2 regions of the Actinoplanes sp. NPDC019969 genome follow, and region 1 is predicted to be linked to the other one. Evidence: riboswitches for the same ligand, from Rfam matches in the RefSeq annotation. Region 1 holds a riboswitch; the other holds the start of a gene.

What was found. A riboswitch is a leader RNA that binds a small molecule or an ion and turns the genes downstream of it on or off. The one in region 1 is predicted to bind S-adenosylmethionine.
Region 2: it holds a riboswitch for S-adenosylmethionine, as region 1 does, so the genes downstream of both, thrC (threonine synthase) here and ACZ3II_RS17975 (aminotransferase class V-fold PLP-dependent enzyme) in region 1, are expected to answer to the same signal.

Annotation. Positions count from the first base shown of each region.
Region 1 is NZ_JBVHFK010000005.1:387,944-395,784, forward strand. It holds gene ACZ3II_RS17955 (sensor histidine kinase) at 1-146, shown strand, start outside; gene ACZ3II_RS17960 (HD domain-containing protein) at 210-767, shown strand; gene ACZ3II_RS17965 (M20 family metallopeptidase) at 750-1,820, opposite strand; gene ACZ3II_RS17970 (DUF1684 domain-containing protein) at 1,830-2,615, opposite strand; SAM riboswitch class IV at 2,689-2,803, shown strand; gene ACZ3II_RS17975 (aminotransferase class V-fold PLP-dependent enzyme) at 2,821-4,047, shown strand; gene ACZ3II_RS17980 (putative bifunctional diguanylate cyclase/phosphodiesterase) at 4,117-6,393, shown strand; gene ACZ3II_RS17985 (GH92 family glycosyl hydrolase) at 6,427-7,841, shown strand, end outside.
Region 2 is NZ_JBVHFK010000001.1:741,239-749,079, forward strand. It holds gene ACZ3II_RS03585 (hypothetical protein) at 1-294, shown strand, start outside; gene thrC (threonine synthase) at 472-1,755, opposite strand; SAM riboswitch class I at 1,765-1,904, opposite strand; gene ACZ3II_RS03595 (ABC transporter permease) at 2,269-3,138, opposite strand; gene ACZ3II_RS03600 (alpha/beta fold hydrolase) at 3,135-5,849, opposite strand; gene ACZ3II_RS03605 (AAA family ATPase) at 5,934-7,841, shown strand, end outside.

The DNA.
Region 1 (7,841 bases):
GGCTGGGCAACGGGACGGCGGGCGGGCACGGCATCGGGCTGTCCACCTGCTGGCGGATCGTGGAACGGCACGGCGGCCGGATCGTGGTGGACGAGACCCCGGGCGGGGGAACGACGGTGTCGTTCACCCTGCCCGAGGAGGCGTGACCTTCCGACACCGGCCATCAGCGGTCCATCCGGCGTTAACCTGCGGCGACGTAGCATCCGCAGATGACCGCCGTGCTCACCCCCACCCGCGCCGACCTGGCCCGCCGGGTCGCCGAGACGCTCCTCGGCGACAGCGGCAACCGCTGGCGGCACACCGCGGGCGTGGCCGAGCGGGCCGCCGAGCTCGCCGACCGGCTCGGTCTGGACCCGGACGTGCTGGTCGCCGCCGCCTGGCTGCACGACGTCGGCTACGCCGCCCCGATCGCCCGGACCGGTTTCCACCCTCTCGACGGCGCCGTGCACCTGAGCGCCGAGGGCTGGCCGGCCCGGATCGCCGGCCTGGTCGCCTACCACTCCGGCGCCCGGTTCGTGGCCGCCGCCCGTGGCCTGGCCACCGAACTGTCCGCCTTCCCGGACGAGCGCAGCCTCACCGCCGACGCGCTCACCTACGCCGATCAGACCGTCGGCCCGGCCGGGCAGCGCGTCGACACCGAGACGCGCTACGAGGAGATGCTGCTCCGCCAGGGCCCCTGCTCGTGGAACGCGAAGGTGGGCGACGTCCGCCGCCCTCACCTGCGGGCCGTGACCGCCCGGGTCGAGCACTCACTGAAGGCTTTCTAAGAACCTCACGAGCGCTTGCCGGTACGGGGGGAGCGTCCGCAGGTCGACATATTCCTCCGGGCCGTGCTGCCCGTCGCCACCCGGCCCGAAGATCACCGCGTCGACGCCGACCGCGGAGTAGAACCGCCCGTCCGCCGCCCCGTGCTTGCGCAGCAGCGCCCCGTCGAACCCGGCCGCCCGCGCCGACTCCCGCAGCAGGCGCACCTCGGCGGAATCCGGGTCGGCGTGGTGCGGCGCCCCGAGCCCTTCGACCGTCACCTCGACCCCCGGCCCGGCGACCTCGCGCAGGTGGGCGGCGACCTCCTCGGGGCCACGCCCGGCCAGATCGGGGTCGGACGGCGGGAACCGGATGTCCAGCAGCGCCCCCGCCTGCGCGGGCACCACGTTCGCGGCCTGGTTCGGGGTGTCGATCCGGGCCACGTTCACCGTCGTCACCCATTCCTCGGCGGCCGGGACCGGGTACCGCTGGAGCAGCCGGCGGACCGCCTCGACCACGGTGAGCAGCGCGTTCGTGCCGAGCCACGGGTAGGCGGCGTGCGCGGTCCGGCCGGTCGCGGAGAGCCGGGCCCGCAGGATGCCCTTCGACTCGGGCACGACCCGCAGGTTGCTCTGCTCGCCGATGATCACGAACCCGGCCCGGACGCCCTGCTCCACCTGGTGCCCGGTGCCGTCGAACCCGCCCACCTCCTCGTCGGTGACCAGTTGCAGGGCGAGCGGGTACGGCAGGCGGGGCGCCAGGTCGCGGAACACCCCGGCCATCACCAGGGCGGCGGCCTTCATGTCGTGGGCGCCGCGGCCGTACAGCCGGTCGCCGTCGCGTCGCGGGACGAACTGGTGCGGCTCGCCGGGGACGACGTCCAGGTGGGCGTTCAGGATGACGCGCGGCGTCCCCTCCGCGGAGGTCAGGAGGGCGCTGGGCCTGCCGTGGGACTCGAAGTGGCGTACCCCGAAACCGGGACCGGCCACCGTGAGCAGGAAGCCCAGCGCACGCCGCAGCTCGTCCGGCCGATCCGCCGTCGAGCGGATCGCGATGAGTTCCGCAAGCTCCTCCATCGCAGCAAACTACCGCGGAATCTGCTCACCGGCCTCGATGGCGACCTCGAGCCGGTTGCCGGTGGGCGGCAGCGGGCAGGTGGCGAACTCGGTGTACGCGCACGGCAGGTTCGTCGCCCGGTTGAAGTCCAGGGTGACCGTGCCGTCGGCGGCCGGCGGCGCGATGAACAGGCTCCGGTTCGCCGCGTAGGTGGTCAGCCCCGACGTCGCGTCGGTGAACAACACGAACAGTGACCCCGGCGTGCTGCCGTTGAAAGCGATCAGTGACTGCCGCACCCCGCCGACCTCGAAGTCGATCCGGCCCGGCGACTCGTAGACGTGCTCGATCCCCTCCGACACCGAGCCCACCGTTGTCGGCTTCGGCTCGTCGAAAGCCTGGTAGGAGCCGGTCACCATCCACTTCTCGTCGGCGGGATAGGCGGGCGTGCCGGGGTAGCCGGTGAGTACCGGGTTGTCCGGGTGCCGGGGCCGGACCACGTCGAAGCCACCCCGCCGGGCGATCTCGATCTTCGCGTTTCCGTGACCCACGGTGATGTCGGCGCGCTCGGCGAGCGGCGCGAAGGTGTGCGTGCCGGTGATCGCCGTGCCGTCCACGGTCAGCGACTCACCCTCGGCCAGGGCGACGGTCACGCCCTCCGGCCCGGTGCTCCACGCGCCCGGCGCGCCCTCGAACCGCTGCGGGTTCGCGTCGAGCCAGTGCAGGCCGGTGATGGCGAGGAAGCCGTGTGGATCGGCGCGCCGCTGCTCGTGCTCGGCGTGCCACTGGTCCCACTGGTCCTGGAACGAGATCGTCATGATCAGGACTTTAATCCCTACTTGTTGCGTGGGAGATTGGTGCGGGGCGTGACATCTGCTACGTTCCGATGCAGGTCATGAGCGCCAGCGCGAAGCCCCGGCTCGCTGGCCGGCAACCCTTCCGTTCGCGACGGGGTGCCCCGGGTGAGGACCGGGCCGCTGCCGTCCGGCAGCGGCAAAACGGCGAACCCGTGGAGGCGCGGTCATGCCATCTCTGTCCGTCATCGGCGACGATCTCAAGGTCGAGCTCCCGTCCGGCGAGGCCGTCCGCTTCGCGCACCTCGACTACGCGGCCTCGGCGCCGTGCGTGCAGGCGGCCGCCGACGCGATCCAGGACCTGCTGCCGCGGTACGGCAGCGTCCACCGCGGCACCGGCATCCGGTCGCACAGCTCCACCGTCGCGTACGAGCTGGCCCGCGACGTGGTCGCCGAGTTCACCGGCGCCCGCGCGAGCGACACGGTGATCTTCACCCGGAACACCACCGACGCGCTGAACCTGCTGGCCCGGGCGCTGCCGCCGGGCGCCACGACGGTCCAGTTCGACGGCGAGCACCACGCCAACCTGCTGCCCTGGCCGAACCCGGTCCGGTTGCCGGTGCCTTCATCCGGTCTGGTGAAAGAAGCGCTGGATGCGGCTCTGCGCGAGATCACCGGGCCGGTCGTCGTCACCGTCACCGGGGCGAGCAACGTCACCGGCGAGGTGTGGCCGGTGCGCGAGCTGGCCGACGTCGCGCACGCCCACGGCGCCCGGGTGGTCGTCGACGCCGCCCAGCTCGCCCCGCACCGCCCGATCGACCTGGACGATCTCGGCGCCGACTACGTCGCGTTCTCCGGCCACAAGCTGTACGCCCCGTTCGGCGCCGGGGTGCTGGTGGGCCGCGCGGACTGGCTGGACGCGGCGGCCCCGTACCTCGCCGGTGGCGGCGCCGTCACCGCCGTCGGTGACCGTCCCGGCGACCTGACCTGGGCCACCGGGGCCGCCCGGCACGAGGGCGGCACCCCGAACCTGCTCGGCGCCGTCGCCCTGGCCGCCGTCTGCGAGGCGCTCCTCACCGCGGACCGGGCCGCCCTGCACGCTCACGAGCAGGACCTGCTGACCCGGCTCCGGGACGGTCTGGCGACCGTGCCGGAGGCCGTCGAGGTCAGCCTGTTCGGCCCGGCCCACCCCCGGGTCGGCATCGTCTCGCTGGCCCTGCCCGGCCACGACCCGGCCGAGGTCGCCCAGCGGCTCGGCCGCGAGCACGGCATCGGGGTACGGGCCGGCCAGTTCTGCGCCCACCCGCTGACCCGCCGGCTGACCGGCGCCGGGCGGACCGGTTCCTGCGGCGACGGGACGCCCGGGCTGCTGCGGGTCAGCTTCGGCCTGGGCAGCACCGACGGTGACATCGACCGGCTGGTCGCCGGGCTGCGCGCGGTACTCACACCCCAGTAGCGGTACTCACACCCCAGTAGCAACCCGGCAGGAACGCGGACCCGGCCCCGGCAGGCCGATGATGCGTTCGTGGCGACGTGGATGAGGCGGCTCCGCGACCGGCTTCCGGCCGGGCGGGGCCTCAGCGACGGGGACTGGGCGGGCCGGCACCGGCTGCTGACGGTGCTGCTCGGCGTCGTCATGGTGCTGCTCACCGTGTACGGGGTGCTCACCGGGGCCCACCCCACCGAACTCCTGATCACCGACGGCCTGGTGCTGTCCAGCCTGGTCGCGGCCACGGTGCTGCGCAACCGGCGGGTCCGGTCGCTGGCCGTCGCGCTCGGCGCCGCCGCGGCCTGCGCCGGGTTCGTGGCGTTCTGCCACGGCCTGACCGAGGCGCACTTCGCGTTCTTCGTCGCCATCCCGGCGCTCGCGCTGTACCGGGACTGGGCGCCGTTCGGCGGCTTCCTGCTCGCCACCGTCGCCCACCACGCCGGGTTCGGCACCTTCGAGATCGAGCACACCTTCGGCAACGACCAGGCCCGGGAGAACCCGCTGGTCTGGGCGCTGCTGCACGGGGTGGCGGTGCTCGCCGCCGCCTCCTTCCAGATCGTCGCCTGGCGGTTCAACGAGACCGCCGAGGAGCGCGCCGAGGAGCACCTGAGCGAGAGCCGGGCGCAGCTGTCGGTGGCGTTCGACGAGACCCCGGTGCCGATGGCGATGTTCACCCCGGACGGGCGGATGGTCCGTACCAACGCCGCCTACCGCGAGTGGCTGCGCCTGCCCGCCGTGCTGCCCGACGGCTTCTCCCTCGCCCACCTGCCACTCGCCCCGGTCACCCCGGACGAGCCGCAGCTGGGAAGGATGCTCACCGACTCGCCCGAGCCGGTCACCGTGACCCGGCAGTACCGGCGCACCGACGACGGCTCGCTGATCTGGGCGCAGACCCACGCCACCGGCCTCTACGGCCGGGACGGCGCCCTGCGGCTGATCTTCGTGCACTGCCTGGACGTCACCGCGGTCCGCGACCACGAGGCCGAACTGCGCCACCAGGTACGCCACGACTCGCTCACCGGGCTGCTGTCCCGCAAGGCGTTCGAGCACGACCTGGCCGCGCTGCTGGCCGGCAGCGCCGAGCCGGTCAGCGTGATCTACCTGGACGTCGACCGGTTCAAGTCGATCAACGACGGGGCCGGGCACGCCAGCGGCGACGATGTGCTGCGCGCGCTCGCCCAGCGCCTCGGGCAGGTCGTCCCGCCCGGCGCCCTGGTGGCCCGGCTCGGCGGCGACGAGTTCATCGCCGCCCTGGCCGGACCGTCCGGCACCGGCCTGCGGGTCGGCAACAGCATCCTCGCCTCGCTGGCCGAGCCGCTGCCGGTCGGCGCCGTCGAGCTGCCCGTCTCGGTCAGCGTCGGCGTCACCACCGCGTTCGGGCCGATGCCGGCCGAGGACGTGGTGCTCGCCGCGGACACCGCCATGTACGCGGCGAAGCGGGCCGGCGGCAACCGGATCCAGGTGTACACCGACGAGCTGCGGGTGCCCGTACAGGAGAAGATCGCCGCCGAGGGCCGGCTGCGCCGTGCCCTGGCCGGCGACCCGCGGGTGACGCTGCCGCTGTGGTTCCAGCCGGTGGTGTCCACCGTGACCGGGCAGATCGCCGGCGCGGAGGCGCTGGTCCGGATGCGCACCCCGGACGGCGGGATCCTGTCCCCGTACCACTTCATCGGCGCCGCCGAGGAGACCGGCCTGATCGTGCCGCTCGGCGAGCACGTGCTGCGCTCCGCCGTCGAGCACCTGCTGCACTGGTCCGACCGGCTCGGGTACGTGTCGGTCAACGTCAGCCCGCGGCAGCTCGCCGAACCGGACTTCGTGCCGATGGTCGCCGGCGTGCTCGCCGGGCTGCCCGGCCTCGACCCGTCCCGGATCGTCCTGGAGATCACCGAGACCGCGCTGCTGTCGTCCGCCGTGGACGTCTCGGAGCGGCTCACCTCGCTCAAGCAGCTCGGTGTGCGCATCGCCCTGGACGACTTCGGCACCGGATACAGCTCGCTGACCTGGCTCAAGTCGCTGCCCGCCGACATCGTCAAGCTGGACCGCTCGTTCGTGGCCGGGCTGGCCGAGGACCCGCGCAAGGCGTCGATCATCCAGGCCGTGCTGTGGCTGGCCCGGTCGCTGGGCATGTCCACGATCGCCGAGGGTGTCGAGGAGCTCGCCGACTGGGCGGCGCTGCGGTCCGCCGGCTGCCCGGCCGTGCAGGGCTACTTCTTCAGCAAGCCGCTGCCCGCCGCCGAGTTCGACGGGATGCTGCGGTCGCCCGTCAGGGGAGTTCACCTGGACGAAACCATGGGGACCGCTGTCGCCGGTTAGAGTCCGCCCATCCTTGACGACGTTGATCCCTTCATCGGCACCGCGGCCACCGATCTGCCTCGCGCACACGGTCTCGCCGCTACCTGGTGGTGGCCGAAACCGCAGGTGGGCAACACCCACCCGGGGGCCACCTCACCCTTCGGCATGGTCTCCGCCTGCCCGTACTCGGGGGCGTACCCGACCGGTTACGGCAGGTACGCCAAGAACACCGAGGGCGTGCCGGAGGAGATGTTCGACCGGCTGAAGGCGTCCGGGTTCACGCACTTCCAGCAGTCCGGCACCGGCGCGATCCGCAAGTACTACAACTATGTCCGCGTGACGCCGATGACCCAGCCGCTCGACGACCTGGGCCAGTCCTGGTCACTGGAGGACGAGCGGGCCGAGGCCGGGTACTACGCGGCCAACCTGGACACCGGGGTGCGCTGCGAGATCACCGTGGGGGAGAAGGTCGCGGTCCACCGCTACACCTTCCCCGACCACCACAGCGCCCGTGTCGTCATCGACCTGTCCTGCGGCGGCCTGGCCATCGACCTGGGCCGGACCGTGCCGCTGCGGGCCCAGGCCGAGAGCATGGGACACGGTCGGGCGCAGGGCACCGTGGTGATGGAGGGCATCCCGCTCTCGGTGCACATCGAGGTGGACAGCCCCGGCTGGCGGCAGATGCTCTGGTACGACCGGCGGCTCATCCCCGGCGGCACCCGCCTCGACTTCGACAGCATCCGGCACACCACGCTGCGCCCGTTCGGCATGCTCTTCATGGGCCCGGCCCGCGCCGGGCAGACCATCGAGGTGCGGATGGGGTTCTCGCTGCGCGGCTGCGACCAGGCCCGGGAGAACCTGCACCGGGAGTGCGGCACCGGGACGACGGCGTTCGAGACGGTCCGCGCCCGCACCCGGTCCCGGTGGCGCGACCACCTCGGCCGGGTCCAGGTCGACGGCGGCACCCCGGCGCGCCGCACGGTTTTGGCCACCGCGCTGTACCACTCGCTGATCAAGCCGTGCATCGCCGGCGACGAGAGCCCCAACTGGCCCGGCCCCGGCCCGTACGCGTTCGACATCTGCACCATGTGGGACATCTACAAGACGCAGCTGCCGCTGCTCTCCGCGATCGCCCCGGACCGGCACCACGACCTGCTCGAATCGCTGATCCGGGTGTGCGAGGAGGAGGGCAACTTCCCGATCGGCTACCGGATGGCCCGCGGCGCCGACCGGTTCTTCCGGCAGGCCAGCGCCCTCGCCCACACCGCGCTCGCCGACATGCACGCGCTCAACCGGCCCGGCATCGACTGGACCTGGGCGCTCGTGCACATGGTCGACGACCTGCGCCGGCTGTACGGCGAGGACTTCTGGGAGCACGGCGTGGTGCACCCGATCACGCACACCCTCGACCTGGCGTACGCCCACCACTGCACCGCCACGGTGGCCCGCGCCCTCGGTGACCACCGCCT
Region 2 (7,841 bases), on a different contig from region 1:
ATCATCACGAAGCGGACCGCGGACTGGCTGCTGGCCGAGGAACGGACCCGGCTGTTCGCGCACGAGTCACGGCACGCCGGGCAGTACGCGGTGCTCGGGCCGTTGTTCTGGCCCGCCTACTGGCTGGCGTGCGGCTGGTCGATCGCGCTGACCAGGTCCTACGGCGTCCGGAACTGGTTCGAACGGAACGCGGGCCTGGAAGACGGGAATTACCCGTTGGAGATCCCGTTGCGGCCATGGGTGAACAAGGTTTTTGGTCGGGAGGACGGACGCACAGCGCCTCCGGGCACGTAGCCAGATGGGTCAGCGCTGGATCGTTGGGACCCTCGGAGATTGTCGCCAAGCTCAGGTGAGGGGCCTCGTACGGCGTCGCGTCCTCCCGCAGAGAGCATCCTGCCGATCCGGAGATCGGATCGCAAGTCCTCGGAGGAGGTAATTCTCGACAACCGGCTGATAACCGGTCACTGAGAGTTATCCGAGCAGGCCCGCCTCACGCGCGCCTTTCAGCGACGGCTTGATCGTGTGGGTGGGTCCAACCTGGCCGGCCACCGCGTCCAGAGTCTTCAGACCCTCGCCGGTGTTGTAGACGACGGTCTCCTTGCTCGGGTCCAGCCGGCCGCTCTCCACCAGCTTCTTCAGCACCGCGACGGTGGTCCCGCCGGCGGTCTCGGCGAAGATGCCGGTGGTTTCGGCGAGCAGCCGGATACCGGCCCGGATCTCGTCGTCGTTGGCGTAGTCCATCCAGCCACCGGTGCGGCGGACGGCCTCGATCGCGTACGGCCCGGCGGACGGGTCGCCGATGTTCAGCGACTTGGCGATGCCGGTCGGCTTCACCGGGGTGATCACGTCGGTGTCGGCGTGCAGCGCGACGGCGATCGGGTTGCAGCCCTCGGACTGGGCGCCGAAGACGGTCCAACCGCCCTCCGGGGCCTCGGCGAGACCGATCTCGACGAGTTCGCTGAACGCCTTGTCCACCTTGGTGAGCAGCTCACCGGAGGCCATCGGGATGACCACCTGAGCCGGGATGCGCCAGCCGAGCTGCTCGGCGACCTCGTACCCGAGGGTCTTGGAGCCCTCGGCGTAGAACGGCCGCACGTTCACGTTCACGAACGCGGTGTCCTCGAACTCGTCGGTCTCCACCAGCTCGCTGCACAGCCGGTTCACGTCGTCGTAGGAGCCCTCGATGGCGACCAGCTCACCGCCGTACACCGCGGTCGTGATGACCTTGCCCTGCTCCAGGTCGGCCGGGATGAACACGATGCTCGGCACGCCGGCGCGGGCCGCGTGGGCGGCGACCGAGTTGGCCAGGTTGCCGGTGGAGGCGCAGGAGAACCGGGTGAAGCCGAGCTCCTTGGCGGCGGTCAGGGCCACCGAGACGACCCGGTCCTTGAACGAGTGGGTCGGGTTCTGCGAGTCGTCCTTGACGTACAGCGGCGCCTGGATGTTCAGCGCGGCGGCCAGCGCCGGGGCGGCGACCAGCGGAGTCATGCCCGGGTCGACGGAAACGCGGGTCGCCGGGTCCTGGCCGGCGGGCAGCAGGGCCGCGTACCGCCAGATGTTCTGCGGGCCCGCCTCGATCTGGGCCCGGGTCACCCGCGCGAGCGCCGCCTCGTCGTAGGCGACCTCGAGCGGGCCGAAACATTCGTAACAGGCGTGCTGCGCGGCGAGCGGGTATTCAGCACTGCAGGCGCGACAGATCAGACCGCGGGCGGGCGACGTGGAGGTGGTGGAGGGTACGTCGACGACAGACGTCATTTGAGTTTCCTCTCATCTTTCCCCGCGGCGACCTGCCGAAACGGGGACGGAATTAGCACCTGCCACGCGCGGCCTCGTCATCGAGATGTCCTGCGCGGTGGTTGCCGGGGCTTCGTCGGGCCGTATCCCTCTGCCCCTCTGGATGAGGTATTCAGTTGTTTCCCACACCTTACGACGAGATTCCGTCAACGCCATACGGAGATCCCGAGGTGTGAGCGACTTCCTTCCAGATTCCTCCCAGAACCTCTCAAAACCCTCTTTTGGTACGCCGTAGCAGAGCACCGTGACTCGCGGCAGCCACTCCAGGCGTGACACCGGACCGTCCCCGGCCGGCGGGTCATGCATGTGGTTTGCCCGGCTGGTTGTCAGGGCTGTCTCAGCGCCGCTGAGACAGCCCTGACAACCAGCCGGGGAGCCCCACGCATGAGCGGGAGCCGGGGACGGTCCGTCAGAGCCGCCCACCGTTGCTGCCGCGAGTCACGGGACCGTGCGTGGCCCGTACCGGAAAAGGTCCTAAGAAGTGACGTCCTTGCGGGTGAAGCGGTAGAAAGCCAGCCCCCAGAAGATCGTCGCGTAGACGATCGCCGAGATCGTGCCCTGGGCCAGCTCGTCGGTCTGGATCGGGGTGGAGAGCAGGCCGCGCCAGGCGTCGTTGTAGTACGTCGGGAGGATCTTGCGCAGGTCGCCGAGCGCCTCGATCTCGTTCAGGATGTTGGACAGGATGCAGAGCATCACGGCGCCGCCGACCGCGCCCAGCGCCGCGTCCGTCAGCACCGACAGCAGGAACGCCAGACCGGCCACCACCAGCAGGGTCACCGCCAGGTAGGCGACGATGCCGAGCAGCCGCAGCAGGCCCTCGGCCGGTGGCAGCTCGGCGGCGATGGAACTGCCGAGCGGGCCCCAGCCGTAGCGCAGCGTGCCGATCAGCAGGCCGGTGCCGACCAGGGTGAGGAGGGCGAGCAGCGAGTACAGCCCGGCGACGGTCAGTTTCACGCCGAGCAGCCTGGCCCGGGGCACCGGGATCGCCAGCAGATAGCGCAGGCTGCCCCAGCTCGCCTCGCTCGCCACGGTGTCGCCGAAGAACAGCGCCACCACCACGACCAGCAGGAACCCGGCCGAGACGGCGAGGCAGAACAGCGCGAAGTTGAGCCCGCCGGAGGTGGCCAGGTCGGCGATGCTGCTGAACGCGCCACCGCCGTCGCCGTCGTCGTCACGGCCGCTGGTGTTGCCGAACTCGAACGCGCCCAGCACGATCAGCGGCAGCACCACCATGAACCCGAGCGCCAACTGGGTGCGCCGGCGGGACGCCTGCCGCTTCACCTCGGCCCAGATCGGCAGCGTGCGCGAGGGCTTGTAACCGGTTGCCGCTTCGAGACTGCTCATCGGTCTCCACTTCCTCGCGAGTTGTCGCCGACCAGGGACAGGAACGCGTCCTCCAGGCGGCGGCGCGGCACCAGCCGGTCCACCCCGATCCCGGCGCCGACCAGCGACGCGACGATCTCGGCGCGGGCCGTGCCGTTCATGTCGACGATGAGCCCGTTGGGGCCTTCCGGCTTGACCGAGCGCACGCCCAGCTCCTCGAGGATCCGCGTCGCGGCCGGCACGTCCGACACGTCGAGCTGCACCGACGGGGAGTCCCCGACGATGTCGCCGACCGGGCCGGACGCCACGATCCGGCCCTTGTTGACGACCACCGCGTGGGTGCAGGTCTGTTCCACCTCGGCGAGCAGGTGGCTGGAGACGAGCACGGCGCGGCCGTCGGTGGCGTACCGCTGCAGCACCCGGCGCATCTCGGCGATCTGCGGCGGGTCGAGGCCGTCCGTCGGCTCGTCGAGCACCAGCAGCTCGGGCAGGCCGAGCATGGCCTGGGCGATGGCGAGACGCTGCCGCATGCCGTGGCTGTACTTGCGGGTCTTGCGGTGCACCGAGTCGCCCAGACCGGCGATCTCCAGCGCCTCCTCGAACCGGGCGTCCGCCCACGGCCGGCCGGTGGCCTGCCAGTACGCCTTCAGGTTCTCGTAGCCGCTCAGGTGCGGCAGGAAGCCCGGCCCCTCGACCAGCGCGCCGACCCGGGACAGGATCGGGGCGCCCGGAACCAGCCGGTGCCCGAAGACGAAGATCTCGCCGGCGGTCGGCTGGGTCAGGCCCATCAGCACCCGCAGCGTGGTGGTCTTGCCCGCGCCGTTCGGCCCGAGCAGGCCGACGACCTGGCCGCGCTGCACCCGGAAACTGATCTCCTGGACCGCCACGAACCCGTCGCCGTACGCCTTGCGCAGCCCGTTGACCACCAGCGGCGTGTCCGCGTGCTCGGCGACCACGGTCACGTCGCGGCGGCGGTGCCGGATCCGGCGGACCAGCAGCAGGAGACCCAGCCCGAGCAGGATCACGCCGACCACCCCGGCCAGCGCCCACCACCAGAGCTGGCCCGGGTCGGCGATCGGGGTGCCGACGAGCGTCGGCAGGGTGAGCGCCGGCTCCACCGCGACGGTGTGGACGGCGGGCGTGGCCGGGCTGAGGTACGCCTGGTCGGTGGTCGCCACCGTGATGCGGATGGTGTGCCCGGCCTCGATCTGCCGGACGATGGCCGGCAGCGTCACGGTGACCGGCTGGGCCTGCGCGATGTCGGCCGGCAGCCCGGTGAGCCGGATCGGCGCGACCAGGCCGGCGCTGAGCGTCGCCGCGCCGTTCGGGTCGACGTCGTAGAGCTTGACGAAGAGCACCGCCTCGCCGGCCGGCGACGCCACCCGCAACTTCACCGCCGGCGCGCCGGCCACGTCGATCGCGCCGGTCAGCGGGGCCGACGTGAAGTTCGCGTGCTGGCCCGGCACGTCGATCGCGACCCCGCCGCTGAGCAGCGAACTCAGCCGGCTGGTGAGGCCGGGCATCGACGAGATCGCGCCCGGGTTCCCGTTCGGCGGGTTGGCGATCGGCTGGGCCGGTCCGGTGACGGCGACGTCGGTGGTCCCGGTTCCGGAGATGCCGGGGTACGTGTCCGCCGAGTACCCGTTGGTCGCCAGATCCCTGCTGGTCGCGCTGAACCCGGCCACCCGTGACCAGGTGAAGTCGTCGCTCGGCGGGTCGCCCTCGCCCTTGAGGTAATGGTTCAGCCACTGCAGCGTGAGGAACTTGACCCGGTCCGAGTCGTTGGCCGGGCCGGACCCGCCGTCGTGACCGCCGGTGAACCAGGCGACCTTCACCGGGGTGCCGGCCGCGGCGATGCCCTTGGCGTTGGCATCCGCCTCGGAGAGCGGGAAGAGGCTGTCCACGGCGCCCTGGATGAGCAGCGTCGGCGCCTTGATCTTGCCGAGCACGCTCGCCGGGCTCGACTTCGCCAGCAGAGCCTTCGTGGTGTCGTCGGGGATGCCGGTGGTGGCCATCTGCAGGTACGCCTTGCAGACGTCCTCGGCGAACCGGCCGCACGCGGGGTCGGCCTGCGGCGACGTCTCGGCGGGACGGCCGCCCAGCTGCAGCGTCGACGCGCCACTGCCGAAGAAGTAACCGGCCCAGCTCTTCTTGAAGACGCCGCCGGGGACCAGCGACTCCTCCAGGTCGTTCCAGGTGATCGACGGGACGATCGCGTCGACCCGCTGATCCTGGCCGGCGAGCAGGAGGGCGAGCGCGCCGCCGTACGACCCGCCGACCACGGCGACCCTCGGATCGCCGGCGCCGTCGGTGGTCACCTCGGCGCGGGCGGCCAGCCAGTCGAGCAGCTTCTGCGCGTCCTTGACCTCGTGGTCCGGGCTGTCCAGGTGGATCTCCCCGGTGCTGCGGCCGAAACCCCGTGCGGTGTACGCCAGGACCGCGAACCCCTGCTCGGCCAGCGACTCCGCGTCGTCCCGGACGGACTCCTTGGACCCGCCGAACCCGTGCGCCAGCAGCACCGCCGGAACCTTGCCGTCCCGGTCCTCCGGCAGATAGAACCGGGCATCCAGCTCGACCCCGCCGTCACCGGCCAGGCGCAGATCCTCGGTCGTCCAGGAGACCGGCTCGGGGCGCACGGCCCAGACGGCCGCGGCGGCCAGCACCACGACGGCGGCAACCGCGGGAATGACCCGGCGCCGGGTGAGCCGGAGACGGTCGGTCAGGGCAGACATGGCGCACACGCTAGCCGGAGCGGCCTGAGCGGTGCCTGTGAAACCTCTCAGCAGTCCCACTACCCCCGAGCGGATAGCGTGGACATGCCGTACCCCAGGACGATCGAACCGGAGGCACGCTCGGTGGCCGATGATCTCACGCTGACGGTGAACCGCGGCTTCTCCGCGCTCGACACGGGCCGCGGCATCGTCCGGCTGCACCCGGACGTGATGAAGGCGCTGGATCTGCGGCCGGGCGACGCGGTCCGGCTGACCGGCGAACGCGCCTCCACCGGTGGCGCCGTGCGCGCCGGGACGACCGCCGGCATCGTCGTGGAGGCCCGCACGGACACCCTGGGCGACCTGCACGCCGACGACATCACCCGGGGCAACCTCGAGGTGGGGTACGGCGACCGGGCCACCGTCACGCCGATCCCGAAGGTCGAGGCCGGCCGGGTGACCCTGGCCGGCCCGCCCGAGGTGGTCGCCGTCCTCGACCCGGAGATCCTGCGGGTGTCCGTGCTCGGCAAGATGGTCAGCCCTGGTGACCGCGTCTCGCTGCTCCCGCAGGACGTGCTGCCGGACAACGCGCACCGCCCGCTCATCGACGAGGCCCGGCGCAAGCTGCGCAACCTGGTCGGCAACGGGTGGACCAGCACCGTGCTGACCGTGGTGGACGTGACCGGCGGCGACGCGGCGTTCGTCACCCGGGACACGACGGTCGGCTGGCATGACGGCCCCCTCGCCACACCGGTCACCGACGTCGTCGCCCCGGCCGCGGTGGCCGCGGCCACGACTCCGGAGGCGCCGCCGATCAGCCTGGACAATCTGCCCGGCCTCCGATCCCAGGCCAAGGAGCTGGAGGAACTGCTCGACCTGGGGTTCCACCACGGCGAGGTGCTGGCCCGGCTCGGCACCCGGGTGACGCTCGGCGTGCTGATCTCCGGCCCGTCCGGGTCCGGCAAGTCCGACCTGGTCCGGGCGGTGGGCGCCGCGGTCGGCGCGACGGTCCGGCCGGTCTGGGCGCCGGAGCTGGCCGCCCTCACCAACAGCGCCGCTGCCGCGCGGCTGCGGGAGATCTCCGCGGAGGTGCGCGACACCCGCCCCGCCGTCCTGCTCATCTCCGACGTGGAGGCGCTCGCCCCGCGTGAGGAGCCCGGCCCGATCTCCACGGTGTTCCGTCAGGTACTGGCCGCGACCCTCGCCGACGGGGTCGCTGTCGTCTGCACCACCAGCAAGCCCGAGTCGGTGGACCCGGTGCTGCGCACCCCCGACCTGCTCGCCGTCCAGTTGACGGTGCCCCTGCCGGACGCGGCGATGCGCCGGGAGCAGCTGACCGTCCTCACCCGCGGGATGCCGCTGGCCGAGGACGTGCGCCTGGACGAGGTCGCCGGGCGTACCCCCGGCTTCGTCGCCGCCGACCTCGGCGCGCTGGCCAGGGAGGCCGGGGTCCGGGCCGCGCTCCGCCTGGTCGGCGCCCAGGACGACGAACCCGGCACGGATCCCGACGTCACGGACCCGGCCGTCACGGAACGGCCCGCCATCGTGACCATGGCCGATTTCGAGGCCGCCCTGGACGTGGTCCGGCCCACCTCGATGGCCGAGTCCACCCTCGAGGTGGCCGCGGTGACCCTGGACGACGTCGGTGACATGGCCGACGTCAAGCAGGTGCTCACCGAGTCGGTGCTGTGGCCGCTGACCTACCCGGACACGTTCGCCAGGCTCGGTGTCTCACCGCCGCGCGGGGTGCTGCTCTACGGGCCGCCCGGGTGCGGCAAGACGTACCTGGTGAAGGCGATCGCCGGCACCGGCAAGGCCAACGTCCTGTCGGTGAAGGGCGCCGAGCTGCTCAGCAAGTGGGTGGGTGACAGCGAGAAGTCGGTGCGGGAGCTGTTCCGCCGGGCCCGCGAGGCCGCGCCCACCCTGGTCTTCCTGGACGAGGTCGACGCGCTGGCCCCGGCCCGTGGCCAGGGCACCGACGGCGGCGTCACCGACCGGGTGGTGGCCGCCCTG